3 regions of the Lactobacillus sp. ESL0684 genome follow, and region 3 is predicted to be linked to each of the others. Evidence: predicted binding sites of a transcription regulator. Region 3 holds the regulator's gene; each other region holds the start of a gene.
The links. Region 3 encodes HrcA, which represses chaperone genes, less so after heat shock. Its sites were predicted from a motif close to TTAGCACTCNNNNNNNNNGAGTGCTAA; they were not measured.
Positions count from the first base shown of each region.

Region 1: OZX56_RS01965 (Hsp20/alpha crystallin family protein) is a predicted target of HrcA. The motif match lies at 5,162-5,188, and genes of this name have one in related genera.
Region 2: groES (co-chaperone GroES) is a predicted target of HrcA. The motif match lies at 4,906-4,932, and genes of this name have one in related genera.

Region 1 is NZ_CP113941.1:408,515-418,585, forward strand. Features, by position in the region: gene OZX56_RS01940 (ABC transporter ATP-binding protein) at 1-140, shown strand, start outside; gene OZX56_RS01945 (ABC transporter permease) at 133-1,254, shown strand; gene OZX56_RS01950 (ABC transporter permease) at 1,254-2,210, shown strand; gene OZX56_RS01955 (nucleoside hydrolase) at 2,228-3,166, shown strand; gene OZX56_RS01960 (C1 family peptidase) at 3,224-4,540, opposite strand; gene OZX56_RS01965 (Hsp20/alpha crystallin family protein) at 4,641-5,063, opposite strand; gene greA (transcription elongation factor GreA) at 5,242-5,703, shown strand; gene OZX56_RS01975 (MFS transporter) at 5,855-7,204, shown strand; gene OZX56_RS01980 (nucleotidyltransferase) at 7,337-8,650, shown strand; gene OZX56_RS01985 (hypothetical protein) at 8,643-9,023, shown strand; gene OZX56_RS01990 (type II CAAX endopeptidase family protein) at 9,086-9,751, shown strand; tRNA gene OZX56_RS01995 (tRNA-Gly) at 9,873-9,943, opposite strand; gene OZX56_RS02000 (SOS response-associated peptidase family protein) at 9,993-10,071, opposite strand, start outside.
Region 2 is NZ_CP113941.1:546,579-556,649, reverse strand. Features, by position in the region: gene OZX56_RS02755 (hypothetical protein) at 1-476, opposite strand, end outside; gene OZX56_RS02750 (hypothetical protein) at 572-1,780, opposite strand; gene OZX56_RS02745 (helix-turn-helix transcriptional regulator) at 1,957-2,793, shown strand; gene groL (chaperonin GroEL) at 2,856-4,484, opposite strand; gene groES (co-chaperone GroES) at 4,503-4,787, opposite strand; gene OZX56_RS02730 (redox-sensing transcriptional repressor Rex) at 4,976-5,620, opposite strand; gene OZX56_RS02725 (LytTR family DNA-binding domain-containing protein) at 5,875-6,330, shown strand; gene OZX56_RS02720 (DUF3021 domain-containing protein) at 6,341-6,751, shown strand; gene OZX56_RS02715 (ABC-F family ATP-binding cassette domain-containing protein) at 6,824-8,731, shown strand; gene tsaD (tRNA (adenosine(37)-N6)-threonylcarbamoyltransferase complex transferase subunit TsaD) at 8,790-9,839, opposite strand; gene tsaB (tRNA (adenosine(37)-N6)-threonylcarbamoyltransferase complex dimerization subunit type 1 TsaB) at 9,873-10,071, opposite strand, start outside.
Region 3 is NZ_CP113941.1:819,154-829,224, reverse strand. Features, by position in the region: gene lepA (translation elongation factor 4) at 1-1,505, opposite strand, end outside; gene dnaJ (molecular chaperone DnaJ) at 1,625-2,764, opposite strand; gene dnaK (molecular chaperone DnaK) at 2,843-4,705, opposite strand; gene grpE (nucleotide exchange factor GrpE) at 4,724-5,323, opposite strand; gene hrcA (heat-inducible transcriptional repressor HrcA) at 5,336-6,385, opposite strand; gene OZX56_RS03845 (Rib/alpha-like domain-containing protein) at 6,560-10,071, opposite strand, start outside.

The DNA of each region.
Region 1 (10,071 bases), 410 kb from region 3:
AAATCATGCAATTATCTGATCGCATTATCGTTTTGCATGACGGTCAAATTTCAGGAGAAGTTCAGCCTGAAACTACTAGTGATGAAGAGTTAGGATTATTGATGACTGGAGTTAAGAAAGAAGGTACCGCTCTTGCTTAAAGTAACAGCAAAAACCAGAAAAATTTTGGTACCAATTATTTCAATTATAGCTGGCTTTTTAGTTGGAGCAGTTATTATGTTGATTTGGAATTATAATCCGTTAACAGCTTACTCTTCAATGTTTACTAGTGCTTTGGGTAATCTGAATGGAATTGGTGAGACAATTCGTGAAGCTACCCCATTAATTTTTACAGCGGTTGGGTTTGCTATTGCGTCTAGTGCGGGCTTTTTTAATATTGGTTTGCCAGGACAAGCACAGGCTGGTTGGTTGACTTCGATTTGGATCGTTTTAGCTAATCCACATTTACCCAAAGTGGTTTTATTGCCATTGGCAGTGATTGCTGGTGGGCTGGCAGGTGCGATAGTTGCTGGCATTGCTGGCTATTTGCGGGCACAATTTGGCACTAGCGAAGTTATTACCACGATTATGCTTAATTATATTGTGCTCTATACTTGCCAGCACTTAATGCAACAAGTAATGTCTAGCAAATTACGTCTAGATACGGATACGACTAAAACGATTGCCGCTAATGGTAGTTTGAAAATTAATTGGCTGAGCAAGCTATTTGGTGATTCACGGATTAATGCTGGAATTTTTCTAGCCTTGATCGCGGTAGTAATTTTTTGGTATTTGATGAAGAAAACAACTACCGGTTTTGAAATTCGCGCAGTTGGTGCAAATCCATTCGCTAGTCGTTATGCTGGGATGTCAACTAAAAAGAATATTATTTTATCAATGCTCTTGTCAGGTGGCTTTGCTGGATTAGGCGGAGTTGTGCAGGGACTAGGAACTTATCAAAATTATTTTACTCAGACAGCAAGTTTAGATATCGGTTGGGATGGTCTTTCTGTGGCGCTACTCGGTGGTGGAACGGCGATTGGTATTTTGCTAGCCTCCTTATTGTTTTCGATTTTAAAAATTGGCGGTTTAGGAATGCAGACTATCGCCGGGATTCCTTATGAGATTGTTTCAATTGTCATTGCGGCGATTATTTTCTTTATTGCGATTCAGTATGTAATTGGGCTAATGTTTAAAAATAAGCAGGCGAAATCACCACTGGTTACTCAAAGTAACAGTGCTGCGCAATCTATTGCAACTAAAGGAGAAGAATGATGAGTTTTGTTGCTATATTAGCATTGTTAGTGTCCTCAACCTTGGTCTATTCCGCGCCCTTAATTTTCACCGCATTAGGTGGAGCTTATAGTGAAAACTCTGGGGTAACCAATATTGGTCTAGAAGGAATTATGACGATAGGTGCTTTTGCAGCAATTGTTTTTAATTTGACTTGTGCATCTACTTTAGGCAAGGCTACTCCATGGTTAGGAGCCTTAATTGGTGGAATCGTCGGGTTAATCTTTTCGTTATTGCATGCAGTCGCCACAATTAATTTTCATGCAGACCACATTATTAGTGGCACCGTACTGAACTTGATGGCGCCACCTCTAGGTGTATTCTTAATTAAAGCGATGTATGACAAGGGACAAACCGAAAATATTACGCAAAGCTTTGGCTATTTTTCTTTTCCAGGATTAGCTGATATTCCGATAATTGGACCAATTTTGTTTAAGAGCACTTCTGCTCCTGCCTGGGTGGCAATTTTAGTTGCAATCGTTTTGTGGTGGGTACTTTATAAAACCCGTTTTGGTCTGCGATTACGTGCTTGTGGGGAAAATCCGCAGGCTGCTGACACCTTGGGAGTTAATGTCTATGGCATGCGTTACGCTGGGGTCCTAATTTCAGGCTTTTTAGGTGGCATTGGTGGTGGCGTGTTTGCTGAAGCAATTGCTGGGAACTTTTCAGTATCTACGATTGTCGGACAAGGGTTTATGGCTTTGGCAGCAGTGATTTTTGGGAAATGGAATCCAATTGGTGCAATGCTAGCGTCGTTATTTTTTGGTTTTGCACAAAGCATCAGTATTATTGGTAACCAATTACCATTCTTCAATCATATTCCGGCAGTTTATATGCAAATTGCACCATATGTGATTACGATTATAGTTCTGGTATTTTTCTTTGGTAAATCTGTTGCTCCGGCTGCTGATGGCGAAAATTATATTAAATCTAAGTAGAATTAAGGAAAAGATTAATGAAAGAAATTTATTTTAACCACGATGGTAATATTGATGATTTGGTATCGTATTTGTTATTGTTGCAAGCTCCAGATATTAAGCTACTAGGAGTTAGTGCAATTGACGCTGATGGTTATGTTGATCCAGCGGTTGAAGTTTGTCGCAAAATGACTGATCGCTTTAATCTGCGCAGTGACCAATTAGAGATTGCCAAATCAGACTCGCGGGCTGTCAACCAATTTCCTGAAGTTTGGCGATCTGCGGCGTATTCATTTAATTATTTACCAATTTTAAATGAATCAGGCAAGATGATGACTAAGCAGGCAGCTGAACCCGCTCATTTGGACATGATTAGTAAACTTAAGGCGGCTAAAGAACCAATAACTCTGGTAATGACAGGTCCACTGACTGATTTAGCACGTGCTTTAGAGGTGGATCCAACTATTGAAGCAAAGATTGCCAAGTTATATTGGATGGGTGGCTCACTTGATGGTCATGGCAATGTGTCAATGGTTAATGCTGACGGTAGCCAAGAATGGAATGCTTATTGGGATCCGATAGCTGTTGAACGTGTCTTTGCGTCAAGCATCCCGATGCAGGTAATTGGACTAGAAAGTAGTGAAGAGCTGCCGTTAACCGATGATTTACGGCTTCATTGGGCTAGTTTACGCAAATATCCAGCAATGGATTTGGTGGGACAGGGCTATAGTTTATTAGTAAATCCACCAATTCCTAGTGCGCAACTTTATTTCTGGGATGTATTGACGACAATTAGTGCATTGTATCCAGAAGTGGTTTCGGCAACTGCCGAGCATCATGTTAAAGTGATTACTTCAGGAATTGCCCAAGGTAAGCTGGTAGAGGATCCAGCTGGTAAAGGGATAACTTTGGTAACTAAGGCAAATAAAGAATTATTTTTCCACAAGTGGGATGAACTTTTAGAACAAACTAAATAATTACCAATAAAAAAATTCTGACCAGCAATTTAGCTGTCAGAATTTTTTTATTGATAATTATGCTAATGAGTCCCAAACAGGTAAGTCGTAGGTAGTGCCTTCAGCCAATGCAACTTGTTCAGCTGACAGGTATTTCTTGTGGACAACGACTTCATAAGTGTATTGCTTAAACCAATCATTGGACATTACGAAAAAGCCCTTGTCACCGTTTTTCTCACCCCAGGAATTTTCAACTTTCCATTGCCGAATATGGCCGTGGTCTTCATCAACACCAACTAAAGTCATCGCATGAGTTGAGGCAGCTGAACCAGTACGTAATTGATCTGCCTTAGACATCTTTAGGTCAACTCCAAAGAGGTTATTAAATTGATAAAGATTAGTGTCAAGATAGCCGGTTTTACGGTCACTCTGCTCACCGACATCGTTACTGAACCAAACAGCCTCGCCATCTTTTAGCTGCTTAACTGCGGCAGTTTCTAGATAATCCATTGGTACATTTAAAAACCTAATTCGGTATGAACCAGCAACATTATCTTCGAACGGCAGACCATATAATTTATTATATTCATGATCAGGCGCATTAGTTAGGACAACATAATCGTCAAAGTCAACGTCACCTAGATATTTATTTAAAAATTCTATTGGTGTTAAATCTTTATCTAAGTGATATTTTTTGTCATCATCACGATACTCCAAGTCAAGTTTCTTAGGTGGTTCACCAACTGCAATAGCAGTCATTTGGTAAACTTCACTCAAAAACTCTTCACGAGCTTGTTCTAAGTCTTCGGTTTTATTTGCCTGGGCTAATTTACGTAAAACCAAGGCGTCTTTACGTAATTTGTCGCCTAATGCTTTAGCAAAACCGGCAGTATTGTTAGTGTTGAAGTTTTCGGGCATGGCATATGTTGGCACTATTCCGTATTTAGCGACTAAAGCAGCGGCCATATGGAATTGACCACCATCTTCACCAGCGTCTGCTAAGTATGCTTTAACTTCGCGGCTGTCTAGTTCTTGGTCTGCTGTGTTGATGATGTTGTCATAAAAAATATTTGCTCGCTCGATTTTATCCCAGAAAAAGTTATAGCTTTGTGAAAAAGTAAAGTTCTTGACATGATATTTCTCGCCAAAATTATGCCGTAAAATATTTAAAGTAGCGAACTCCCAGCAACGACCGGATTGGCGCTGGTTAGTCACATTTTGGGTGTCTAATTCGGTGGAAAAAACCCGAGTTAGTTCTGATTGAACGCGATCATTATAGGCGGCATTCATAACGCCGTTTTTTTGTGTAGCACGTGCAACAACCTGATTTTGCGGATTTTCGTTAAAATTAGCGGAAAACTTTTCCACTTCTTGTTGAGTTAGTTTATGTCCCATGATAGTCTCCTTTGAATTTTAGAATTACCTTTTATTTTAAGGCAAAAAGAAACCGAGTTCAATTGGAGAACTCGGTTAAAGCTTATTTAGTTATAAAAATTTAGTCAATATTGATTGAGCTATCTTGCTCGCTAGCTGCTCGTTTAGGTAAAGTAACAGTTAGAACACCATCTTGATACTTAGCATGAATTTGACTAGCTTCAACATTAGGTAATCTAAAACTGCGTGAAATATGTCCCATGCTTCTTTCGCGATGGATTAAATTCTTCTGATTAGTGGTTTCTTGGTTGAAAGTTCTGGTTCCAGCTATGCTTAAAGTATCATTTTGGTAATTAAGTTTAAGCTCACTTTTATCCATTCCTGGTAAATCCACTTTGACCACATAGTTGTCTTTAGTTTCAGCAACGTCAGCCTGCATTAAATTGCGACCGTTATTGTTATCCCAGAATTTTCGTGGAAGATCGAACCAGTCGTTCATTGCATCGAAAATGTCACCACGATGATTCATCATATCATTACTCATAATAAAAAACTTCCTTTCAAAACTGTTTTGTAAGTAGAAACTTTCATTTCTGCTTTACACTGATTATTATAGAAGGGAAGTTAGAAAAAATAAAGTAATTAGCACTTAAATGCTTTGAGTGCTAAAAATTGCAAGCTGCCTTGTGGACAACTTGTGTGAATGGCAAAGGAGTAACTAGTTGGTTTATTATCAAAAGATGACACCAGAAGGCTATCATAAAATAGAAGCTGAAATTAAGCAGCTAAAAAAAGATCGTCCACGACGAATAAAAATTTTACAAGAGGCGCGAAGTTTAGGAGACCTGTCAGAAAATACTGAGTACACTGAAGCCAAGCGTGATTTGGGACATTTGCAAAGTCGATTACGGTATTTAGATAAGCAATTGCGTTATGCCGAAGTAATTGAGCCTAAACAAAATGGTCAAGTAGACCTAGGAAATTTAGTCACTCTAAAGTTTGAAGATGAATCAGAGTCTGAACAATATCAACTTGTTGGCCGGATGGAAGCAGATTTAGCTGAAAATAAAATTGCTTTTGATTCACCACTGGGGCAGGCTGTTATGAAACAATCGGCTCCGTCTACTGTTACCGTGGAGGCTCCGGCTGGTAGTTATGAGGTTACGATTTTGGCGGTTGAATGACCCCTTGTGAACAACCTACATAAATTTATGGTATCTGCAAGTGTAAGCAGATTTGCTGATGAATCTGTAAATCTGCTTAAGATAATTACTAAATGATATTTTTTATCTTCTTTGAAAGTGCTATCATAGGATGATAATGGAGGAAATAAAAATGTTCAAGTTCATGTTGATTCAACCAGATTCCAAAAAATTAGTTCCAAAAGATAAAGTCGCTAGCACGTATAAGTGGCGGCAGTTTGGTGTGTTGCTAGCTACCTGTATTGGGTACATTGGCTATTATATTATCCGACTCGTTTTTACTACTGAACAAAACGATATTATGAAGGCTTATCATTTTTCCACTGCCGATATCGGTTTGGTACTTTCATGTTTTGGCATTGGCTATGGGATTGCCAAGTTATTTATGGGAGCACTAGTTGATAAGTGCGACTCTAACCGTTATTTAATGGTTGGATTATTGTTATCAGCATTTTTGAATATCTTTTTGGGTTCAACGCATAATTTATATATAATGATGTTTTTAATGCTACTGATTGCGGTTACTCAAGGAATGGGAGCAGCGGCTTGTCAGCGCATGATCCAGTTATGGTGGGGACCAAGAACACGTGGTACCATGTATTCTATTTGGTCGTCTGCTCATAATGCTGGTTCGTTTATTTGTGTGGCAATTGTGCAGCTTGCTACTTTCTTATTTGCAGGCTCGCTGTCTGCTGTCTTCTATACGGCTTCTGCAGTTTCATTTGTAATTTGTATTCTAATCTTAGTTTTAGGAGCTGATCGTCCCGCTGTGGTTGGCTTGCCAGATATTTCAACTTATACAGGTGACAAGGTAGTATTAGATGATGGGCAAGTTTCTACCTCTGATAAAACTGACTTAAGTGTGACACAAATTTTTGTTAAATATATTTTGAAGAATAAGCTGGTCTGGGCAGTAACGTTAACTTCGATGTCACTTTACTTAGTACGCTATGGCATCCAAAGTTGGATTCCGTCATATCTAGTTCAGACTAAGGGATTTGATCCTAGTGAAGCTAAATGGGTGATTGGAATTTTTGAATTAGCTTCGGTACCTGGCGTAATTATTATTGGTGCGATTTCCGATTGGCTAAAAGGACGTAGGGCTCAGGTTTCAATTGCTTGTGTAGTTGGAGTGTTAATTTGTTTAACAGTTTATTTCTTCACTAATAACCATGCTTTAATTTTGACTGCATTAATTATTATGGGTAATCTAATCTATGCACCATTAACGCTAGTCGGGCTGATGGTAAACGAAGTCGTTCCGAAGTTTGCGGTTGGTGCTTCGACTGGATTTATGGGCTTTTTCCAATATATCTTCGGTGAAACACTAGCAACAGCTGTTATCGGTATTTTAGTTAATCAATTTGGCTGGATAGCAAGCAACACTGTATTATATGCAGCTTCGGGATTAGCGATTGTTTTCTTACTTTATACAGCTAAAAGTGAAAGTAAAATGCGCCAGTTGGCTGCCGATAAACAGTAATCAATTATTAAAACACAACTTTTGTTCAGGTTGTGTTTTTTTATTTTGCCCTTGCGTTTTCGAACGAACGTTTGTATAATTGAAGTGATTAGTTATCCGAACTAACGTTTGTCATCAAAAGAGGCGACTAAAATGTATGATTACCGTTATGAGCCACATCGTGTGATTTTTATGATTGATAATAAATCTTTTTTTGCTAGCTGTGAGGCGTTACGGCTAGGACTTAATCCAATGAAGGCTGTGATTGCTGTAGTTTCGCATCAGCCGGATACTAAGTTTGGTTCGGGATTAATTATGGCAGCCTCTCCACTAGCCAAACAGAAGTATGGCTTGACTAATGTAATGCGTGTACGTGACTTACCAGCTAAAAGTGTGGCTCCAGACCTCATGTTAGTTGAACCGCACATGAATTTATATATTAAGCGTAGCATGCAAGTACTAGATGTTTTTCAAAAATATGCAGCTCAAGAGGATATTCATGTCTATTCGATTGATGAGGGAATGATTGACATGACTAAATCTTGGCGCTTGTTTGGTGAAGATCCATATCTAGTTGCACGTCAGATTCAACAAGAAATTCGTGAGCAACTAGGTTTATATACGACATGTGGCATCGGTGAAAATCCACTATTAGCAAAATTAGCGATGGATCTTGAGGCTAAACATCGTAAGTCGATGATTGCCTCATGGCATTATATTGATGTACCAGATACGATTTGGCGAATTACTAATTTAACAGATGTATGGGGAATTGGTAAGGCAACAGCCAAGCGCTTGTCGCGATTGGGAATTAATACTATGTATCAACTCGCTCATGCGAATCCAGCTATTTTAAAGCAGGAATTTGGCGTAATCGGTGAGCAATTATTTGCACTTAGTTGGGGAGTTGATCGGAGTATTATCAGTCAAAAATATGTCTCTAAAACAAAGAGTTATGGTAATTCACAAGTTTTAACTAAGGATTATATAGTTCAGCGCGAAATTGAAATAGTGATTCGCGAAATTGGCGAACAAGTTGCTGCCAGAATTCGTGCACACCGCTTGCAAACTGCTTGTGTGAGTTTAATGGTAGGTTTTGCCCAGTATGAGCAAACTGGTAAGCACCAAGGTTTTAATGTGCAGCATAAAATAACTCCAACTAATGACAACGACTTGCTGGTACAAGAATTAATCGCACTTTTTCGTACCAATTGGCATCATGAAGCTGTGCGCAATTTAAGCGTGAATTATAGCCATTTAACTCCAGATACGAGTGAGCAATTGAGTTTGCTAGAGCCAACTGAACAGCAACTTAAAAAGCGCAAGTTTAATAGAACGGTTGATCAAATACGTCAAAAATATGGTTTTACCAGCTTAGTTAAGGCTTCTAGTCTACTAGACGGAGCAACGGCCATTAGACGCAGTGGTCTGGTCGGAGGACATAGTGGAGGCAATGCTTATGAGTGAGTTCGACCAAATAGTTTTAGCCTTCTTTAAAAATTATCATGATCGCGGGATGCAAAAGTGGCAAGGATATTTTTTAAGTGACCATACATTAAGTATTAATCAGCAAAAGCGGCGCAATGCCGTGCATAATTCGTTAAAACCAGCAATGAGCTTAGAGGATATTGGGTGCAAGCTATTAGAGGCATATAGTAATCATAAAGTAGTATGTGTGCAGCTTAAGGAGCTGAATGAGGACAAGCAGCCACCAGCGGACTTGGTCGGTTTTGTCACAGGTTATGATGAAGAGTCGATCATCATTGCAGAGCAAAAAGTGGCATTAACCAATATTAATAATATCGAAATTGATCAGAAAAAATCGTTTGATATTTCATAAAGTGACCTTTTTTTGCTATAATATGGGACTTGTAAGGTACATGATTAGATAGAGGTAATTTTGTGAATACACCAAGATCTAGAGAGGGCAATTTATTTAGGTATATTGTCTATTTCATCGGTTACTTAATGGTTGCTGGTGTAGTTAAATTAGTAACTTTGAATTCACCGCTGCATGTCTGGGATTTGATATTATTTGGAGTAATTTCATTAATGATTTTACTATTTTATATTTATCGTTTTAATCGCGAGCAGCGCTATTTTGACCATAATTTTGCCTCGGTTTCTTGGCTGGGAAACTTCGGCTTGATCGTTGGATTAACCTTAGTTGTCACGGCGCTAAGAATCAGCGTGGCTTATTTACAAGCTACGGGTAAATTGCAACTATACAATTTTCAAACCGCTTATTTAAAGCATGAGTCGGTAACGACATACTGGTTTTTGTTAGTGGCTATCGGAATTATTTTGCCGATCTTGCAAGAATTTTTGACCTCAGGCTTTCTTTTTAATTATGCTTTCAGGCGTAATACGATGGTTGTAGCAATTTGCGGTATCATTTTTTCAGGAGTGTTGTTTAGTATACTTAATTGGCAGTTTTCGTTTTCGCTACTGGTAGTTAATGCGATTTTTGGCTGTTTATTTGCGTGGTCGTATCTTTATACACAGACCATTTGGATGCCAATTTATTTGGCGGTAGTCAACGGTGTTATTCTATTAATTATGACGTAAAATTAGATTATATTAAAAGGGTTTGCCCAGTAATTTGGCTGTGCAAACCCTTTTTGAGTAGTTAAACAAAAAAAATAGTAAAGCTGAAATTATGATCAACTTTACTATTTAAGTACTAATAAGCGGATAGCGTGAATCGAACCCGCATCTTCAGCTTGGGAAGCTAATATTCTACCGTTAAACTATACCCGCATTACTAAAATAGTTTACCATGTTTTAATGTTAAAACCAAGACTAAATTTTAGTTTCTGTTAGGTAATTTGCTAGCTGCTAACGGAGTTGTGCTGCGATTTACTAGCGAAGAAAAGTTTTGAAATAAC
Region 2 (10,071 bases), 270 kb from region 3:
AATAATAGTATTTCTACGAAATCATTATTTGTAAAGTTACTAGGTCGATGCGATCTCAAAAAGGGATCATTCATTTTATATGTAAATGGAAAATAAAACCAATTAATTAAACTCATTTCATACAGATTAGTAAATATGGATAATCCAGTAGCAGCTAAAAAAGTAGTAATAACGCTTTTCATTAAGAATCGTTTATAGCGCAATCTCTGTTGAACACTATCAAACATATTATTATTTTTTATATAAATAAATAATCCTGATCCAATAACCGATAATACTGCCATCATCGTCAAATCGACTATTTCAGACCCATTACCACCCCCAGCTTGCATTTCAAAAAATATACTAACAGAAATATTTCCCCCTGCACTAAGAATGCCTTGCCCATCTTTAATAGATACAAAAGTATGACAAGTTATTAGAAAAAAATATAATATTATTGTTATACTTATGATTTTTTTAGTTCTTTTCAGCATAAAACTACTCCCTAACTTATGCCAACTATTAATCTCAGTAATGCGATAATTAAACTAGTTAAATTAACTTTTGCCAAACATGTTAGCTTGCATGATTAGGCCCCTTTTCTCTGTTTTTTACACCAGATACTAATCAAAAGCGCTGCTACTGCTAAATAAATCATAGCAGCAATTACAAATGATAGTCCGGGCCTAATCGGCGGAGCCATACCTATAAGCGTATACTGACCAGGCGCGATTAAAGTGTACGGAAGCCAAGAAAAATAGAATGCTCGCCAAGCCCAACTACTCATATTACTCAAAGTTACTAGTAAAATTAACATTAAACCTAAGACAGGTCCCATTGCAAAGTATAAAGCCGTTTTCCGAACAAACAAACCCACACTAAAAATAAAAACAGCAAAAACACCCCAACCAAGCGCTGCAAATATGATAAATAAAATAATTTCCGTTAAGTCATTGTTAGTAAAGTTTCCAGGTCTGATACCATTTAAAAAAGGATCGTTAAAATCATAAATAAACGGATAATAAAACCAGTTAATTAAACCCATTTCATAAATATTGGTTAGTAAAGAGATTCCAGCACCAGCTAAAAAGGTAGTGCTTATTCCTCGTTTAAGAAATCCTCTATAATCAATACGCTGTTGAATATTTACCATGCTATTATTCTTTAAATAAATAAACAAAACAGAACCAAGTAGTGGAAAAAGAAACATTTGCACTACGTCAAGTACAACATTGTCACTTAATCCCGATTGAAGCTCAAAAAAAGCATGTACGGAAATATTGCCTCTCTTTAAAAGACCAGCCTTATCTTTAAAGGTAGCAAATGTATATGCGGTTATCAATAACAAATAAAATATTATAGCAATGATGATTATCTTTTTAGTCCTTTTTGGCATAAAACTACTCCCCCAACTTACGCTCACCGTTCTAATCAAACTAAAACGAATATCAGCATAATACTTATAATTAACTGTTTCAGTATTGTTGCTCCCATATGTAGTCTGATCTCTATACAAGCCAGTTTTTCCCGATTTTAGTGATGCATTACTATTAATTAGTCTTACACTATAACCTAACTGATTAGGTATAGAATTACCGTTAAATGATGCTATATTAGAATTGTTCTTTTTAGTATTAGGAGAACCATAAGAACTCCAATCACCATGTGCACTAACTGTTTCAGAAGAAACAGTCCATGTACCTTTTGCAGCTCCCACAACTGCAGTTCCACTTAATGCTACCACAGTTCCGGCTACTAGTATTGCTTTACCCCAAAAATTGTGTTTAAAAAATATCATTATAAATTCACTAAAATAATATATAACAGAACAAAATATCTAAGTACTCATCGGTAAATGTCCTTGCATCTATAATAACTCGTATTAAAAATAATAACTGTGCGTTTTTGACACTATTTATTTGTATTTGCAAGTAGTCTTATATGATATATAATGTAATAAAAAGGAGTATTACTATGGAAGACTTCGGACAAACTTTTCGAAAATTACGAACATCACTTTCTATTAGTCAAACGGATTTAGCTAAGGGAATCTTTGATCGTAGCAGATTATCAAGAATCGAGAGTGGTGTATCCTATCCTTCTCAACAAGTTGCTAGTATGCTCATCTCTCGCTTAGGTGTTAGTGCTACAGAATTTGAATATATTCAACGTAATTACTCAGCTTCAAAAAAAGAACAAATTTTATACCATTTCTTTAACATCAGCTCTAATACAGAAATAGAGAAAATAAATTCACTAATAAAGGAGTGTTCAAGTATTTACAATGACGATGATATTAAGCGAATCAGAACAGTCTTACAAGCTCAACTGTTACTTAGTCAGCAGCATAACTTATCGAAAGCTAAAAAATTGGTCCAACCTATTTGGTACAATTACTTAGCAAAAATAAAAACACTGACAATATTCGACATCGCCTTATTAAATATGATTGCTTATGCTTTCGACAACAAAACTAATATTCAAATTATTACTACAATATTAAACGAAATAGATAATCACTATCCATTTCTTAAGAGCTTAAAATGTAATACATTAATCAACTTAGCTAATATCCATTTAGATAACCACGATATTTTTCTCGCAAAAAAGACACTAACTTTAGCTGCCAAACTTGCAAAAGAGAATAATCAATTTGAAAAGTTGCTATTATGCAAAACTGAACTTGCTTTTTGTGATAAAAATCTGCAACAAACAGATTATTATATCAATTTATTAAACGAAATCGGAGCTAGCGATATTGCTACAGTATTAAAACAACAAATTAAGCAACTTTCCTATTTATTCAATTAATTTTATTACACACAAAAAGAACCACTCAATCGAGTGGCTCTTTTAAAATATTAACTATTTAATTACATCATCCCTGGGGCACCAGCAGCTGCAGCATTTGGATCGGCAGCAGGCTTGTCTTCAGGAATATCAGCTACAACAGCTTCAGTAGTCAGCAATAATGCAGCAATTGAAGCAGCATTTTGCAAAGCAGTCCGAGTAACCTTAGTTGGGTCGATAATTCCAGCTTCAACCATGTTTTCCCATGCGCCATCAGCTGCGTTATAGCCAATTTCATTATCCTGTTCTTCAAGCTTGTTCAAGATAACTGAACCATCTTCACCAGCATTTTCAGCAATTTGACGAACTGGAGCAGTTAAAGCAGTCAAAACGATGTTGATACCAGTTTGTTCATCTGGAGTATCACCCTTAAGATCCTTAACGGCACCCTTAACATCAACTAAAGCAGTACCACCACCGGCAACGTAACCTTCGTCAACCGCAGCACGAGTTGAGTTCAAGGCATCTTCGATCCGGTAACGACGTTCCTTTAATTCAGTTTCAGTAGCAGCACCTACGTGGATAACCGCTACACCACCAGTTAATTTAGCAAGACGTTCTTGCAACTTCTTCTTATCAAAGTCTGAAGTTGATTCTTCGATTTGCTTTCTAATTGAATCTTCACGATCCTTGATTGCATCAGCAGCTCCGCTACCATCAACGATCGTAGTTGAGTCCTTAGTTACAGTAATCCGGCGAGCTTGACCTAATTGCTCAATCTTAGTGTCCTTAAGGTCAAGACCAAGATCATCGGTAATCACTGTACCACCAGTCAAAGCAGCAATATCTTGCAATTGTTCTTTACGTTGGTCACCAAAGCCAGGAGCCTTAACAGCTACCACGTTGAAAGTTCCACGAACCTTGTTCAAAACTAAGGTTGGTAATGCTTCACCAGAAACATCATCAGCAATAATCAATAATGACTTACCTTGTTGTACAATTTCTTGTAACAATGGCAAAATATCTTGAATATTAGAAATATTCTTATCAGTGATTAAGACGTAAGGATTATCCAAATCTGCTTCCATCTTATCGTTGTCAGTTACCATGTATTGTGATAAGTAACCGTGATCAAATTGCATACCTTCAACTACTGACAATTCAGTTTCAATTCCACGTGAATCTTCGATAGTAATAACACCGTCATTGCCAACTTTTTCCATTGCTTCAGCGATTAAATCACCAACTTCTGTAGAAGCTGAAGATACAGAAGCAACTTGCGCGATTTGATCTTTAGAAGAAACATCGTGACTTAACTTGTGTAATTCATCAACTACAGCACTAGTAGCTTTTTCAATACCGCGACGAACACCAACCGGGTTGGCACCAGCAGTTACGTTCTTCATCCCTTCACGTACAATTGCTTGAGTTAAGACAACAGCAGTAGTAGTACCATCACCAGCAATGTCATTAGTCTTTTGTGCAGCTTCAGCAACTAACTTAGCACCCATGTTTTCATAGTGATCTTTTAATTCGATTGACTTAGCAATTGTTACACCATCATTAGTAATATCAGGGTTGCCGTATGATTGCTCTAAAACAACATTTCTACCCTTAGGACCAATGGTAGTCTTAACAGTGTCAGCTAACTTATCAACACCCTTTAATAAGGAACGTCTTGCTTTTTCTGAGAATTTAATATCTTTTGCCATTCTTAATTCACTCCTTAACTATTCAACAATTGCCAAAATATCTTTTTCATGAAGAACTAAATATTTTTCGCCTTCATATTTGACATCAGTACCTGAATACTTGTCGTAAAGAACAACGTCACCCTTTTTAACGGTCATTGGAATCTTATCGCCATTATCTGCAAAGTTACCTTGGCCGATAGCAACAACTTCACCTTCAGTTGGTTTTTCCTTAGCGTTGGAAGCTAGGACGATACCGCCAACAGTCTTTTCTTCTTCTTCTTTAACTTTTACGATCACGCGATCACCGATTGGTTGTAACACGTTTGTCCCTCCTATAATCAAAATTTTAACTTTTTAATAATTATTAGCACTCTTATTACCCAAGTGCCAACCTACAAATATGATAATAACCCCTTTTGAAATAGAATGCAAGTAAAAATTAGCACTTTTTTGGTTAAAGTGCTAATTTCTGCTTTTATCATGAAATCTTGCCATGGCAAATACCCAAATTACTTATCTTCATCAGCCTTATCAGCATCCAAGAAATAAATCAGCGTCTGCAATTCTGTTGCCAAATCAACATTTTGAATGCGCACGCCACTTGGTGCCGAAAGTCTGATTGGAGTGAAATTCATAATTCCTTTGATTCCAGACTCGATCATTTCATCAGCCGTCTTTTGCGCGGTATTAGCTGGCACAGTTAAGATAGCGATCGAAATTTGTTGATCACTGAGTTGTTTAGTTAGCTCACTCATCCCATAAACCGGTACACCACTCAGTATCTTACCGGTGATTTTTTCATTGATATCAAAGGCACAAGAAATCCGAATATTATTGCTACGCTTAAAGTTGTAGTTGAGCAGCGCATGACCCAAATTACCAACACCAACCAATGCCACATTAGTTAAGGTGTCTTGGTTCAAAATTTTCTTAAAAAAGGTCAGCAAACTTTTGACGTCATAACCATAACCTCGCTTACCCAATGCGCCGAAATAAGAAAAGTCGCGCCGAATTGAAGCACTATCAACTTGAACAGCTTCAGATAATTCAGTTGAAGATACTTTCTCCTTACCGCTATCATTCAAAATAATTAAGTACCGATAATAAAGCGGTAACCGCTTGGCCGTTGCCGTTGGAATTTTAATTGTTTCCATTTATTTAAAAAGCCTCCCAGATTTTATTTGTGAACTAAATATTAATTATCCTTATTGTACCCGTGAAGCTTAGCTATTTGCAAATATTTTTTTCACAATCTACGGATAACTTTGCAAATTTTCTGGCGATTTTCGACACCGCTTAACCTGCTAAGCTTACTTTTTGCCTGCTTCAGCTAACCACTTGTCTCAATCTTACAGACAAACTGGCCAGCAATCAGTACAATTGGCATATAAGTTAAGGAGGTGAGAACGTGAAGTTAATTTTTGAAACTAATCCAGAAATTGATCCACAAGAGCCAACAATTATCATTCAAGCGGCAAAACAAACTGATAAAGCAGCAGCTATTATGGCGGCTCTTGAACATTTTCAAGCAGAAAAAAGTGACATCATTCCTGTCAAAACTTCGCAACAGCTTAACATGGTCAAAACTAAATCGATCATTTTAGTGGATCTTGTCGATAATCTGTTAGTAATTTATACAGTTGATGGCATTCTTAAAACTAAAGAAACTCTAGTCAGTTTTCATCAAAAGCTAACGCCTAAACACTTCTTGCAAGTTTCAAGACATGCCATCATTAATGTTGATTACTTATTAGCCTTAGAAGACAGTTTTTCTGGTAACCTGACAGCAAAACTGGCTCATCAGCTTACGACTAGCGTTAGTCGCAAGTACGTAAAGGATTTAATGCATTTTTTAGGCATTTAGGAGATTAAAAATGAAACAAAAAATTATCAATATTCTTGTCAACGGTACTACTGGGATTGGCTTTGGCTCTTTTTCATACTTGTTGATTCTACTATTTAAGATACAGTCTGCATTTCCAACAGCCAAAAATATTATCAGTATTTGGATTATGAGTTTTCTAATTGGACTTTTAACCCACCTCTTTAGTCAAGGGATTACCATTAAGACATTGCTGATCCACTTTAGTGCTACCTTTGCGCTAGTAGTTGCCATGATCGCCTATAATGGCTGGATCACCAGTCCTACTAATATTTTAACCTTTGGTGGAGCCTTTTTTGCTATTTATCTGTTAATCTGGGCAATTGTGATTTTCTTTGAGCGATTATCAATTAACAAAATCAACCGTAAGCTAGCCGAAAAGCAGCGAACTACTAATAATTAACCATGACTTTTTACCTTTAAGACTATCCAATAAAATCCGGCTTTATGCTAAAATAGTTTTTAGGTGAAATAAATGATAATTGCACAAGGACATGATATCGAAAAACAATTCGGTGCTAATATACTATTTAAAAATGTGAATTTTTCTATTGCTGATAATGCCAGAATTGGCTTAGTCGGCTCAAACGGAGTTGGCAAAACCACTCTGCTGAAAATTATGACTGGACAAGAAAGTTCAACTCATGGCGAATTCACTATCAATAAAAATGTCGACGTTGGCTATATTGCACAGGAAAACGGTCTAAACGAAGAAAAAACAATTTGGAACGAAATGCTAGGCGTTTTTGAGAGCTTAATTAAACTCAACTCTAAAATCCAATCTATGCAAGAACAAATTGCTCAACATCCAGAAAATAAAGACTTATTAATGCAATACGATCAATTACAATTTGACTTCGAACAGCGTGGTGGCTACACATACCAAGCTGACATCAAGAGCATTCTCAATGGTTTTAATTTTCCACAACCAACTTGGTCTAAGCAAATTGCGAGCCTTTCTGGTGGTGAAAAAACTCGTTTGGCTTTCGTTAAGCTGTTGTTGCGCAAACCTCCGCTATTACTGCTAGACGAACCGACTAACTATTTAGATATTGATACCTTGGATTGGCTTGAAAACTATCTTAAAGGATATTCTGGAGCAATTCTAACGGTTTCGCATGACCAATACTTTTTGGATCATTTAGCTAATCAAATTTTCGAATTACGCTTTGGTAAATTAACTACTTTTAAAGGTAACTACTCTGATTATTTAGCACAGCGTCAATTACGTGATCAGCAGCAAGAGCAGGCCTATGAAAAACAGCAAGAGCAAATTAAAAAGGATGAAGAATTCATCCAAAAAAATATTGTTCGGGCAACTACTACCAAACGAGCCCAAAGCCGGCGTAAACAGTTAGCCAAAATTGATCGCATCAATCCTCCTAAGCATCAAAGTAAGGTGCGGATTAACTTTCAGAGTGAACGACCATCTGGTAAAGAAGTACTAATCTTAAATAACTTAACCATTGGCTACCCAACTAAAACCATGGTTAAAAACATTTCATTGCAAGTAAACAAGGGAGATCGCGTAGCTGTCATTGGACAAAACGGGATTGGTAAATCCACTCTCTTAAAAACCGTAATGCACGACTTAAAGCCCAAGGTTGGATCCATTAAATACGGTTCCTCACTTGACATTGGTTATTACGATCAGGAATTGCAGCAGCTCGATTCCAGCAAGACCGTTCTCGATACCATTTGGGATCGCCACAAAACAATGCCTGAACGCGATGTACGTTCTGTTTTAGCCAGTTTCTTATTTACTGCACAAGATATTGACAAAACCGTTGGTCAACTTTCTGGCGGTCAAAAAGCACGATTAACGCTGACAGTCTTATCGCTTGAACATAACAATTTTTTGTTAATGGACGAGCCTACCAACCACTTGGACATTGAAGCTAAAGAAGTCCTTGAGCAAGCCTTGCAAAAATTTGATGGCACTCTGCTGTTTGTCTCACATGACCGCTATTTTATTAATCAATTAGCTAATAAAATTGTTGCAGTTAAAGACGGAGGTGCCAAAATTTATGAAGGCGATTACTCCTATTATTTAAATGAAAAAGCTAAAGAGCAACTGGCCAGTCAGCAAATTCAGAATGAACAAGAGCAACCTGTTGACACTAGTAAACTTAACTATCAACAACAAAAGCAGCGTGATTCACAAAAACGTAAGTTAGAACGCCAAGTTGAGCAGGCTGAAGCAAAAATCGAAGAGTTAGAACAACAACAAACTGCTGTTCAAACAGAAATGGCTGATCCAGAGATTGCTACTGACTTCGGTAAATTAGGACCACTACAAGAAAAATTATCGGCCGTGCAAACAGAACTCGATCAAGCAAATCAACTTTGGGAAACCGCATTAACTGAACTAGATGAATTTTAAAAAAGGACTAAGAAGTAGATCTAATAGATCAAAAATTCTTAGTCCTTTTGTTTGATAATCAATTTAGCATGCTGTCAGCATATGGCAATTCTAATGATGGATCAGCATTCAGCGTCAAATCCGCAAACTTACCTTCATTGTATAAATTATAAGCTGCTGCGCCAATCATTGCCGCATTATCACCACATAATTTAAGTGCTGGTAGAATTACTTTCGGTTGCATAGAATCAGGTAACTTAGTAATTTCCGTCTGCATCTGCTCACGCAAGCCAAGATTAGCTGCTACTCCGCCACCCAAAATAAAAGTTTTAGGTTGATATTGTTTGATTGCCCTAATTGTTTTGGTGACTAAAACGTCAACGACAGCAGCCTGAAAACTAGCTGCTAAATCATATTTATTAAGTTCTTGATGAATTTGGTCAGCATGATGACAGGTATTAATAAAGGCACTCTTTAATCCAGAAAAAGAAAAGTCATAACTATTATCATCAATCATCGCCCGTGGAAAGTTGAACGTATCTTGACCTTGGTGTGCCCACTCGTCAATCGTTTTTCCCGCTGGATATTGTACCCCTAAAACACGACCAATTTTGTCATAAGCTTCTCCCGCCGCGTCATCTCTGGTATCACCAACAATTTCAAAATGAGTAGGATCTTTTAACAGGACAATTTCGGTATGACCACCAGAAACTTGTAAAGCCAAAGCAGGATACTCAATTTCCGTTTCTAGTTGAGCTGCCATAATGTGACCCATAATGTGGTCAACTCCAATTAGTGGAATACCAGTAGCCATCGACGCAGCTTTAGCCGCACTAACCCCAATTAATAAAGCTCCTACCAGTCCTGGACCATAGGTAACCGCAATTGCATCAATATCCTGCCAAGTTGCATTAGCCTTAGCCAATGCCTCTTTGGTAATTTGACTAATCACTTCAATATGATGCCTGCTGGCAACTTCGGGGACCACTCCGCCAAACCGTTGGTGACTTTTAATCTGTGTAGCTACAATTAGGCTTTCTACTTCACGCCCATTTTTAACGACTGAAGTGGAAGTTTCATCACATGAACTTTCATAAGCCAAAATTCGAACATCTTTTTTGCTCTTCAAAATAAAATCTCCTCTGTCACAACGAATTAGTGACTATACTTCTTCCACATAATCACTATCAGGTGCAAAAGGCTGACCGGTCTTTTGATGCCAATCAACTTCAGCTTGTGTACGCCGTAAATAATTTGGTAACAATAGATCTGGATCAACTGGCTGCACGGATTCAGCTAATCTTCCGATTAGACCGGCATGAATCAAGTTTTGTTGTTCAGTACCGTAACTAATTGGCAGA
Region 3 (10,071 bases):
ACTGCTTCTTTATTTAATAGAATATCAATTTTAACTAAATCAGTTGCCCTGTAACCAGTAATCTCATAGTCTAATGAAGCATAACCTTTAGTTGATGACTTCAATTCATCAAAGAAATCATAGATAATTTCTGCTAATGGCATATTGTAAATAACATTGACTCTGTACTTATCGAGGTAGTCCATAGTGACAAATTCTCCCCGCTTTTTCTGACAAAGCTCCATCACAGGACCCACAAAATCGTTAGGTACCATTACTTCTGCCTTAACATAAGGCTCTTGAACCTCCTTATATTCACCAGCAGTTGGCAAATCAGCTGGATTATCAATTACCTTAGTTGAACCATCGTTCATAATTGCATGATAATCAACGGACGGCGCTGTCATAATTAGATCCAGATCAAATTCTTGCTCGATCCGTTCCTGAACCACATCCATATGTAATAATCCCAAAAAACCACAACGAAACCCGAAGCCCAAAGCAGTCGAAGTTTCTGGCTCGAATTCTAAGGCAGCATCATTTAACTGCAACTTTTGCAAAGCTTCTTTTAAATCATCATATTTGGAATTATCGACTGGATACATTCCTGAATAAACCATTGGTGGAATTTGTCGATAACCTGGTAGCGGCTCAGAAGTGGGATTAGCTGCTGAAGTTATCGTGTCACCAACACGCGTTTCTCGGACAGATTTAATATTAGCCGTTAAATAGCCAACATCACCGGCAATTAAAATATCTTTTTGAACTGGAGCAGGGCTTAAAACGCCAACCTCAGTTACCTCATATTTTTTACCAGTATTCATAATTTCGATTTCATCACCAGCCTTAACTGTTCCATCTTCAATGCGAACAGACAAGACAACTCCGCGATAATCATCATATTTGGAATCAAAAATTAAACTCTTGAGTGGTGCCGTTAAATCCCCAGCGGGAGCGGGAACTTTCTGGACAATTTGCTCTAGCATTTCAGCAATCCCCTGCCCCGTTTTACCTGAGACCTCAACTGCATCGCTAGCATCAAGACCAAGCATTTCCTCAATCTCTTCCTTAGCACGTTCTGGATCCGCAGAAGGCAAATCAATCTTGTTAATCACCGGCAAGATTTCTAAATCGTCATCAATCGCTAGATAGGTGTTGGCCAACGTTTGTGCCTGTACCCCTTGAGAAGCATCAACTACTAGTAATGCTCCCTCACAAGCAGCCAGCGACCGTGACACTTCATAAGAAAAATCCACATGTCCTGGTGTATCAATTAAGTGGAAAATATAATCTTCACCATCTTGGGCATGGTACTTAATTTGTACCGAGTTCATCTTAATCGTAATTCCGCGTTGCCGCTCAAGTGGCATATCATCTAGCATTTGATTTTTTAATTGCCGCTGCGATACTGTATCCGTTAATTCCAAAATACGATCAGCAATCGTTGACTTACCATGATCAATATGCGCCACAATCGAAAAATTACGAATGTGTCTTTGATAATCTTGTAATTCTTTAATATCCATAAATTATTTGCACCCTTTATTCTATTACCTTTATTATAGCAAATTCATTGAAGCAGAGAAAACCTATTAAGAATTTAATCATACAAAAAGCATTAAGGATTTACCCTAATGCTTTTAGATTATTTAATTTTGTCTTTTAGTCTTTCAAAGAACCCTTTTTCTTGGGGAGTAATCGAACCGCCACCAGCTTTAACAAAATCAACCAATGCCTGTTTTTGATCATCATTAATTGAAGTTGGAATCTGCACTTGAATAGTGGTGATTTGATCGCCCTTGCCATTACCACGCAAATATGGCACTCCATCACCCTTCAACGTGAACTTCTTATTTGGCTGAGTTCCAGCCGGAATTTTAAGTTTACTATCACCATGCACAGTCTTGACCGTAATTTCATCACCTAACGTTGCTTGAGCAAAAGAGATTGGAACAGTAGTATAAATTGTATTACCTTTTCGTTCAAAATCTTTAGACGGTTTAATACGGTAACTAATATACAAATCACCATAAGGTCCACCATTAGTACCGGCTTCTCCTTGGCCTTCATAGCGTAACTGTTGACCATTGTCGATGCCAGCTGGGATGTTAACTTCAATGGTATTTTTGCCATCAATCGTTCCTTGACCCTTACAAGTTTGACATGGATGTTCAATAATCACACCACGACCGCTACATTTATCACAGACTGTCTGACGCCGCACTACACCTAACATTGAGTTTTGAGTAACGGTCATATAACCAGAGCCATTACATTTATCACAGGTAATTGGGTGAGTACCTTTTTCTGCGCCGTTACCCTTGCAAGTTGGACAAACTTCACTACGAGTGTAGGAAACCTGCGTCTTTTTACCATTAATTGCATCCATAAAATCAATAGTCAAGGTATAATCAAGGTCTTGACCACGAGTTGGAGCAGTTGGATCAGCGCGCCGCTGGCTGCCGCCACCTCCGAAGAAATCATTAAAGATGTCGCCAAAGTCTCCGAAACCGCCAAAACCTTGACCAGCTCCCGCTCCTGCTCCACCAAAGCCGCCTTGACCGTTAACACCAGCAGAACCAAACTGATCATATTGCGCACGCTTATCCTTATCATGCAGAACTTCGTACGCTTCATTAACTTCTTTATACTTTTCTTCTGCCCCAGCCTCATGATTAAGATCTGGATGATACTTCTTTGCTAATTTCCGGTAAGCAGCATCAATTTCTTTGTCGCTGGCATTGCGATCAACACCTAGCACACCATAATAATCTTCTTGTGCCATTTAAAAACTCCTTACTTTCCAAAAGAAAAGAACTACTATTGCGGCAGTTCTTTTCTAATTTATTCAATTATAAACTCTTTACTTATCTGAGTCTACTTTGTGAAAGTCGCCATCACCAGCAGAACCATTATCTGAATTACCACCATTGGGATCTTGTGGCCCTTGGTTTGGATCAGCTTGGCCTTGAGCGGCTTGATCGCCGCCATTAGCCTGATATAGTTTTACAGCTAAATCTTGAGCAGCCTTAGATAAGTCATCCTTCTTAGACTTCATTGCATCTAAGTCGTTATCTTTTTGGGCTTTCTTCAAATCATCTAAAGCAGTTTGGACTTTCTTAGTATCATCTTCGGTGATCTTGTCATTGTCCTTAACATCTTTCAAAGTCTTTTCAGTTGAGAAGATTAATTGATCAACTTCATTGCGAAGGTCGACTTCTTCCTTCTTCTTTTTATCTTCTTCAGCATGTTCTTCGGCTTCTTTTTGCATCTTTTGAATTTCTTCATCGGATAAACCAGACGAACTCTTGATGGTAATCTTTTGTTCTTTACCAGTACCAGTATCCTTAGCAGAAACATTAACGATACCGTTCTTATCGATATCAAAAGTAACTTGGATTTGAGGTACACCACGAGGAGCTGCTGGAATATCAGTTAATTCAAATCGACCTAAAGTCTTGTCATCAGCTGCCATTGGACGTTCTCCTTGCAAAACATGAACATCAACGGCTGGTTGATTATCAGCTGCAGTTGAGAAAATTTGACTCTTAGAAGTTGGGATTGTCGTATTCTTATCAATCAACTTAGTGAAGACACCACCCATGGTTTCGATACCAAGTGAAAGTGGCGTAACATCAAGCAAAACAACATCCTTAACGTCACCTGAGATAACCCCACCTTGAACAGCAGCACCTAAAGCTACGGCTTCATCAGGGTTAATTGAGTGATCAGGTTCTTTTCCAGACCACTTCTTAACTGCATCTTGAACAGCAGGAATTCTAGTTGAACCACCATTTAAGATAACCTTGTCAATATCGTTAACAGTTAAATCAGCATCCTTTAAAGCATTATCAAACGGAACCTTAGTCCGATCAACTAAATCAGAAGTTAACTCATCAAACTTGGCACGAGTCAAATCAGCTTCAAGGTGCAATGGACCTGCGTCACCAGCAGAAATGAATGGTAATGAAATGTGGGTTGAAGATACACCAGACAAATCTTTCTTAGCCTTTTCTGCTGCATCCTTTAACCGTTGCAATGCCATCTTATCCTTAGAAAGATCAACATTGTTTTCTGATTTGAAGTTAGCAACTAACCAATCAATAATGGCATTATCAAAGTCATCCCCACCAAGATTAGTATCACCGTTAGTGGACAGTACTTGGAAGACGCCATCACCTAATTGCAAAACAGAAACATCAAAGGTACCACCACCAAGGTCGTAAACTAATACTTTTTCATCTTCTGAGTCTTTATCAAGACCATAAGCAAGTGATGAAGCAGTTGGTTCATTAATGATCCGTTTAACATCTAGACCAGCAATTTTACCAGCATCTTTAGTAGCTTGACGTTGTGCATCGTTAAAGTATGCAGGAACAGTAACAACTGCTTCAGTAACTTCTTCTCCTAAATAGTCTTCAGAGAATTTCTTGATGTATTGCAAAATCATTGCAGAAATTTCTTGTGGAGTATAAGCCTTATCACCAATTTTAACCTTGTAGCCATCTTCACCCATGTGACGCTTAATTGAGGAAATGGTATTTGGATTAGTAATCGCTTGACGCTTGGCAACTTCACCGACTTGTGTTTCACCATCTTTAAAGGCAACAACTGATGGTGTAGTCCGATTACCTTCCGGATTAGTTATAATCTTTGGTTCTTTACCTTCTAAAACAGCAACTGCAGAGTTAGTAGTTCCTAAATCAATCCCAATAACTTTTGACATTTATATTCTTCCTTTCAATTACTGTGCAACAACAACCATTGCTGGTCTAAGTGTACGGTCTTTATATTGATATCCTTTTTGCAAAACCTGCACGACATGATCTTTTTGATCATCGTTTTCAGCTGTAACTGTTTGAACAGCTTGATGCAACGTCGGATCAAATGGGCTATTCTCAGCTTCAATTTCACTAATACCATGATCTTTTAAGGCTTTAACTAGGGAATCCAAAGTCATTTGTACTCCCCTTTTAAGCTGCTGAGAAGCGTCATCATCTACCTTCGTAGCCAGAGCACGCTCTAAATTATCAACCGCTGGCAAAACATCCTTAGCCAACGATTGCGATTCATACTTAATTAGTTGCGTCCGTTCATTATTATAGCGCGTCTGCATATTTTGCATTTCTGCTTGACTACGCAAAAACTTATCTTCAAGTTCTTTATTTTGCGCCTGTAAATCTGTAATCTGTTTTTCTACCTTAGCAGTAGCATTGGTTTTTTTATCTGAGTTTTTACCCTCAGAATCGGCTTTAGCTGCAGATTTAGCTTTCGACTTACTTTTAGCAGTAGTCGCTTCTTTTTGTTTTAAATCCTCTTCACTAGGAAACTTTTCCTTGCTCACAGCTAACCTCCTTTATTGAAATCTACCATAATAGTCAAGTAGTTTCTTGGCTAATTCATTTCTAAAATATTCTAACAATCCCAACACCTGAGAATATGGCATATTAGTTGGACCTAGTAAAGCAATCATTCCTTTACCATGCGAACCAACACTATATTCTGCAGTTAACAAACTATAATCCTTTAGCAAATCACCGGGTAATTCAGATCCAAGCCTGACACGAACTGAACGACCACCAAGCTGCTGATCATCAGTAGTGTCTAACAATCTAGAAAGTAAGTCGTTACGATCAACTAAGTCATATAACGACCTGATATGCGATGAATCACCAATTGAGCTATTACTCAATAAGTTAATCTGCCCATCAACATACATCTGATCACTTGCAGCATCCTTAAGAACGTCCTCAACCAATGCAATCAGTTCATTTGCTTGCTGACTACTGGTATGCTTTCCTAAAGACTTAGCAAGTAAACTAGGTGTCACTTCATCTAAACTCTTACCTACCAATTTGTCATTGAGCAAGCGTACAGCTCGCTCAATCTCATCGCCACTAATGTGACGTGGCAAGTTATAGACCTGATTTTGGACATTACCATCGCTGGTAACTAGAATTGCCATAATTTGTCTATTAAATAGTGGTACGATTCTGAAACCCGTAATAGTTACGTTGCGACTCTCAGGACCTTCCGCAAAAGCTGTATAATTGGTCAAATCTGACAAAATCTTAGCTGCTTCCTGCACAATTTCATTAACCTGATGAAATGGTTGATCAAGCTGCTGCATAATATGCTGGTAAACATTCTCAGGCAACTGCAATGGTTCAACCAAATTATCTAGATAATAACGATAACCTGCAGTTGACGGAATTCGTCCACTAGATGAATGAGTCTTTTCGATTAAGCCCTTTTCTTCAAGCGCAGCCATTTCATTACGAATAGTAGCACTTGACACCTTAATCGGCAACTGACTCATTACGGTTTTTGAACCCACTGGATCATGAGTTTGTGTAAAATCATTGATGATTGTTTTTAAAATTAATTCTTGACGTTCGGTCAACATAAATATCGCCCTCACTTTTAGCACTCTTACATCTTTGGTGCTAACAATTATTATGATACTAGCTTTTAGCAGAATGTCAAGCCGAGTGCTAAAAATAATCCAATTTTTTTAATTAGCAAGCAAAAAAATAGTTTGAGTGCAATCTCAAACTATTTTTAGCATTAGTCAAACTAACTAAAGATTAGCAGCCTTTACATATCTGCCTTTACCAATGATCCAATATCTCGTACCTTGAAGAGAAACCCAATCACCATAAACCGTAATGGTTGAACCGCGTTTTAGTACCTTTTGATTAGCACGCCTACCATACTTGTTATAAACATAAGCATTATGGTTCAAAACAACCTCATCACCAGTAATATTACGTTTAGCAATGTAATAACCATTATCTAACTGGTAAAACTTCCGCGCACCGACGCGATGGATAGTCTTATCGACCTTTACCCGTGAACCTGCTTTTAATGTTACTTCATTTACTCGCTGTCCTTTTTCATCATATAAATAGGAACTATGCATTATTTGATCTTTTTGTGGATCAGCCTTTATCTGCTGTGCTGGCTTAATATTATGCTTAGCTTTCTTAAAGTTAGCTGCTTTAACATAGCGATTAGCACCGACAATATAATATTTTTGACCACGAATTTTGACTGGCTCACCATAAGTAGCTAGAACCTTACCTTTTTTGGTGGTAGTCTTACCTAGTCTCTTACCAAACTCATTATAAGTGTAAGCATTGTGAATTAATTTACGTTTCACGCTTTGAACATTGCCAGTAGCCAGATAATAATTATTATTTAAGATATAGAAATCACGGTCAGCAATTTGCTTCACGCCATAAGTATTAACAATTGAGCCAGTTTTTAGGATCAATTCATTAATCCGTTGCCCATTTGCATTATAAAGATAGGCGTTATGCCTTAGCGTCACCTGTTCGCTTTGCTTAGCCGTAATATTAAGAGTTACCGTAACCGCAATTGCATCGCCATTTGGATTAGTAACAATTACTGTACCAGTAATTGTCCCAACTTCTGAAGTATCAGGAACTTTCGCCCACTTATAAGTCGTACCAGTAGGCAATTGCGCATGATTGCTGATTGCCTGTTGGGCATAATCCGTGTCGTTGCTTAAATTGGTATCCTTGTCAACTGCAATTACTCCACCAATTGGAGTAACTTCGGTTGTTCCAGCTACTGAACTACCAGAATCCTTCGAATTTACTGTCAACGGCACCGCAACTATCTGATTAGTGCCATCCCCATAGTCAACTACAACATAGGCTGTCTTAGCACCTGTCTTACTAGTATCAACTTGACCGCTACCATCAGCCTGTGCTGCCCAACTAAACTCAGCTTTTGGATATTTAGCCTTAATCGCTGTTATACTCTCTGTTGTTAAGGCATTCTGTGCCTGCTCAGGTGTCAAATCAGTGCCTACTACAACCGTTGTCGGATCTGCTTGTGCTTGACCGCCTATAACATTTACTGGCAACGATAAGGACTTAGTCGAGGTACTGCCATCTTTATAGACAATCTTAATTCTACCATGAACTTGCTGTCCGATATCACTAGCCGAAATGTCTGGTGCTTCAGTTTTCCAAATTACTTTCTTAATTTTCTTGCTGGAATCTGCTTCGTTACCAAGCTTGATATTATCCTTAATCCAGTTTAAATCAGTAAATTCCTTAACTGGGACTGTTGCATCCTCATCACTAACAACATGCATCGTAATTGCCGCACCATCTGCTAGGCTAAGCTCATTATCATAGCTAGCAGCCTGACTAACAACCTGCAAATCTACCTTAACCGTTTGAAGAGTGCCATCTGGATAATTGACTACGACATAAGCATCCGGACTACCCTCTTGCCCAGTCTTAATTCGCCCTGTGCCATTAGGCTGGCTTGCCCAATCGTAAGTAACTCCTGGATACTTGGCTTCAATTTCTGCGACGCTTTCTGGTAATAAAGCAGCCTTAGCCTGCTCAGTCGTCAACTTTGAGCTAACGGCAATTTTCGTCGACTTGTTAGCACTTTGCGCTCCAATGACATTGACCTTAATGTCAAACGGATAACTAGCTGAACCATCTTCAAAGTGCGCCATTACTTTAGCTGTTTTATTATCACCAATCGCATCAGGTGCACCATCAACCCAATCAAGACCAGTTACCAAATCAGCAACTATTGTTCCTGCTGGCAAATCTGGTATCTCAATAAGACCACTGAATTTACTACTATCAGTAAATTCCGGTACTGCCACTTTGCCCTTATCAGCTTTGTGAATGGTAATTGACTCAGTGCCAGTTTCTGGATGATATTTACCAGCATCAGTTTTAGCTTCATTTACTTTCAAATCAACTTGCACGACTTGTTTGGTACCATCTGGATAAGTAATGACTACATACGGACTTTGCTCGCCAGCTTCGCTGGTAGAAACTGCGCCAGTGCCATCGGCATTAGCAGCCCAACTATACTTGATTCCTGGATATTGGGCATCTAGAGTATGAACGTCATCGGCATTTAGCGCAGCTTTAGCATGAGCTTGATCTAATTTCGCATTTTGCGTAATTGTAACTGACGTGCTTGCTTTTTTAGCACCTAAAACTTTCACCTCAACTGGCACTTGCTTGCTAGTACCATCATTAAAGGTAAGCTTAATGGTACCAGTAGCCTGATCATTTGCCTGACTAACCTCTGGTTGACCACCTTCAGCCCATTCTACCGTTGCTACATCGCCAGCACCTGGATCTGCCAAAAAAGTACTTGGATCAGTAAATTCAGTAACTGGTTGCGTTGACGTTCCTGATTCAACATGCAGCACAATTGGCGTAGTTTGCGTAATATCTTGATCCGCTTCATTACGGTCAACAGTTAGTACACCCGTCAAGAGCTTAGTTGAGCCATCATGGAAGTTAACCTTAATAATTTCTGGATATGTTCCTGCAGCAACCGTCTTACCATTTTCAATATTAATCGGTGACACAAAACTAGCAGTTGCATCCTTTGGCAAATTATCGACCATATCAGCTGCAGTAACTATCTCACCAATCTTTTTGTTCGTGGTCTTACCAGTAGCCGTATTAACTCGCTTTTCACCATCAGGCATAACCCGCAAATATCCGGTCACAATCTTAGTGGAACCATCGTCATAAGTCAATTTTACTTGTGATTGTTTTAGCCCCGGAGTCTTGGTTGCTTGCGTAGGGAAATTAGGATCGACCCACTCAGCTTTCGGATTACCCCGTAAATCGTTAAAGTTATCGATAATCTTTCTTGCAGCTGGCTTACTGCCTAATCCAACACGTAAAGTCTTCACATGTGGCCGACTCTTGTCAGCCTTGGAATCATCCGCACTATTCTTGGCATCAATAATTACTTGTACTGGAACCTCTTCATAAGAACCATCGTTATAAGTAACTTTAATAACATTAACAGATACGCCACTTTTATCAGTCGAAATCTGTTGTTCAACCTCATAACTTTTTACATCATGCAAATCAGCAACATTAGTAATCGCTGCTTGGGCTACATCTTCTGGCACAGTGCTGCCCTGTTCCAGACAGATATTCTGTGCACGCGGCCGCACGTTTTCTTTAGCATTGCTCGTGACATTAACAATAACTGGAACATCCTGAGTTGAATTATCAGGATAAGTTACGGTCACAATCGCAGGTTGCTCACCTAATTGATTTA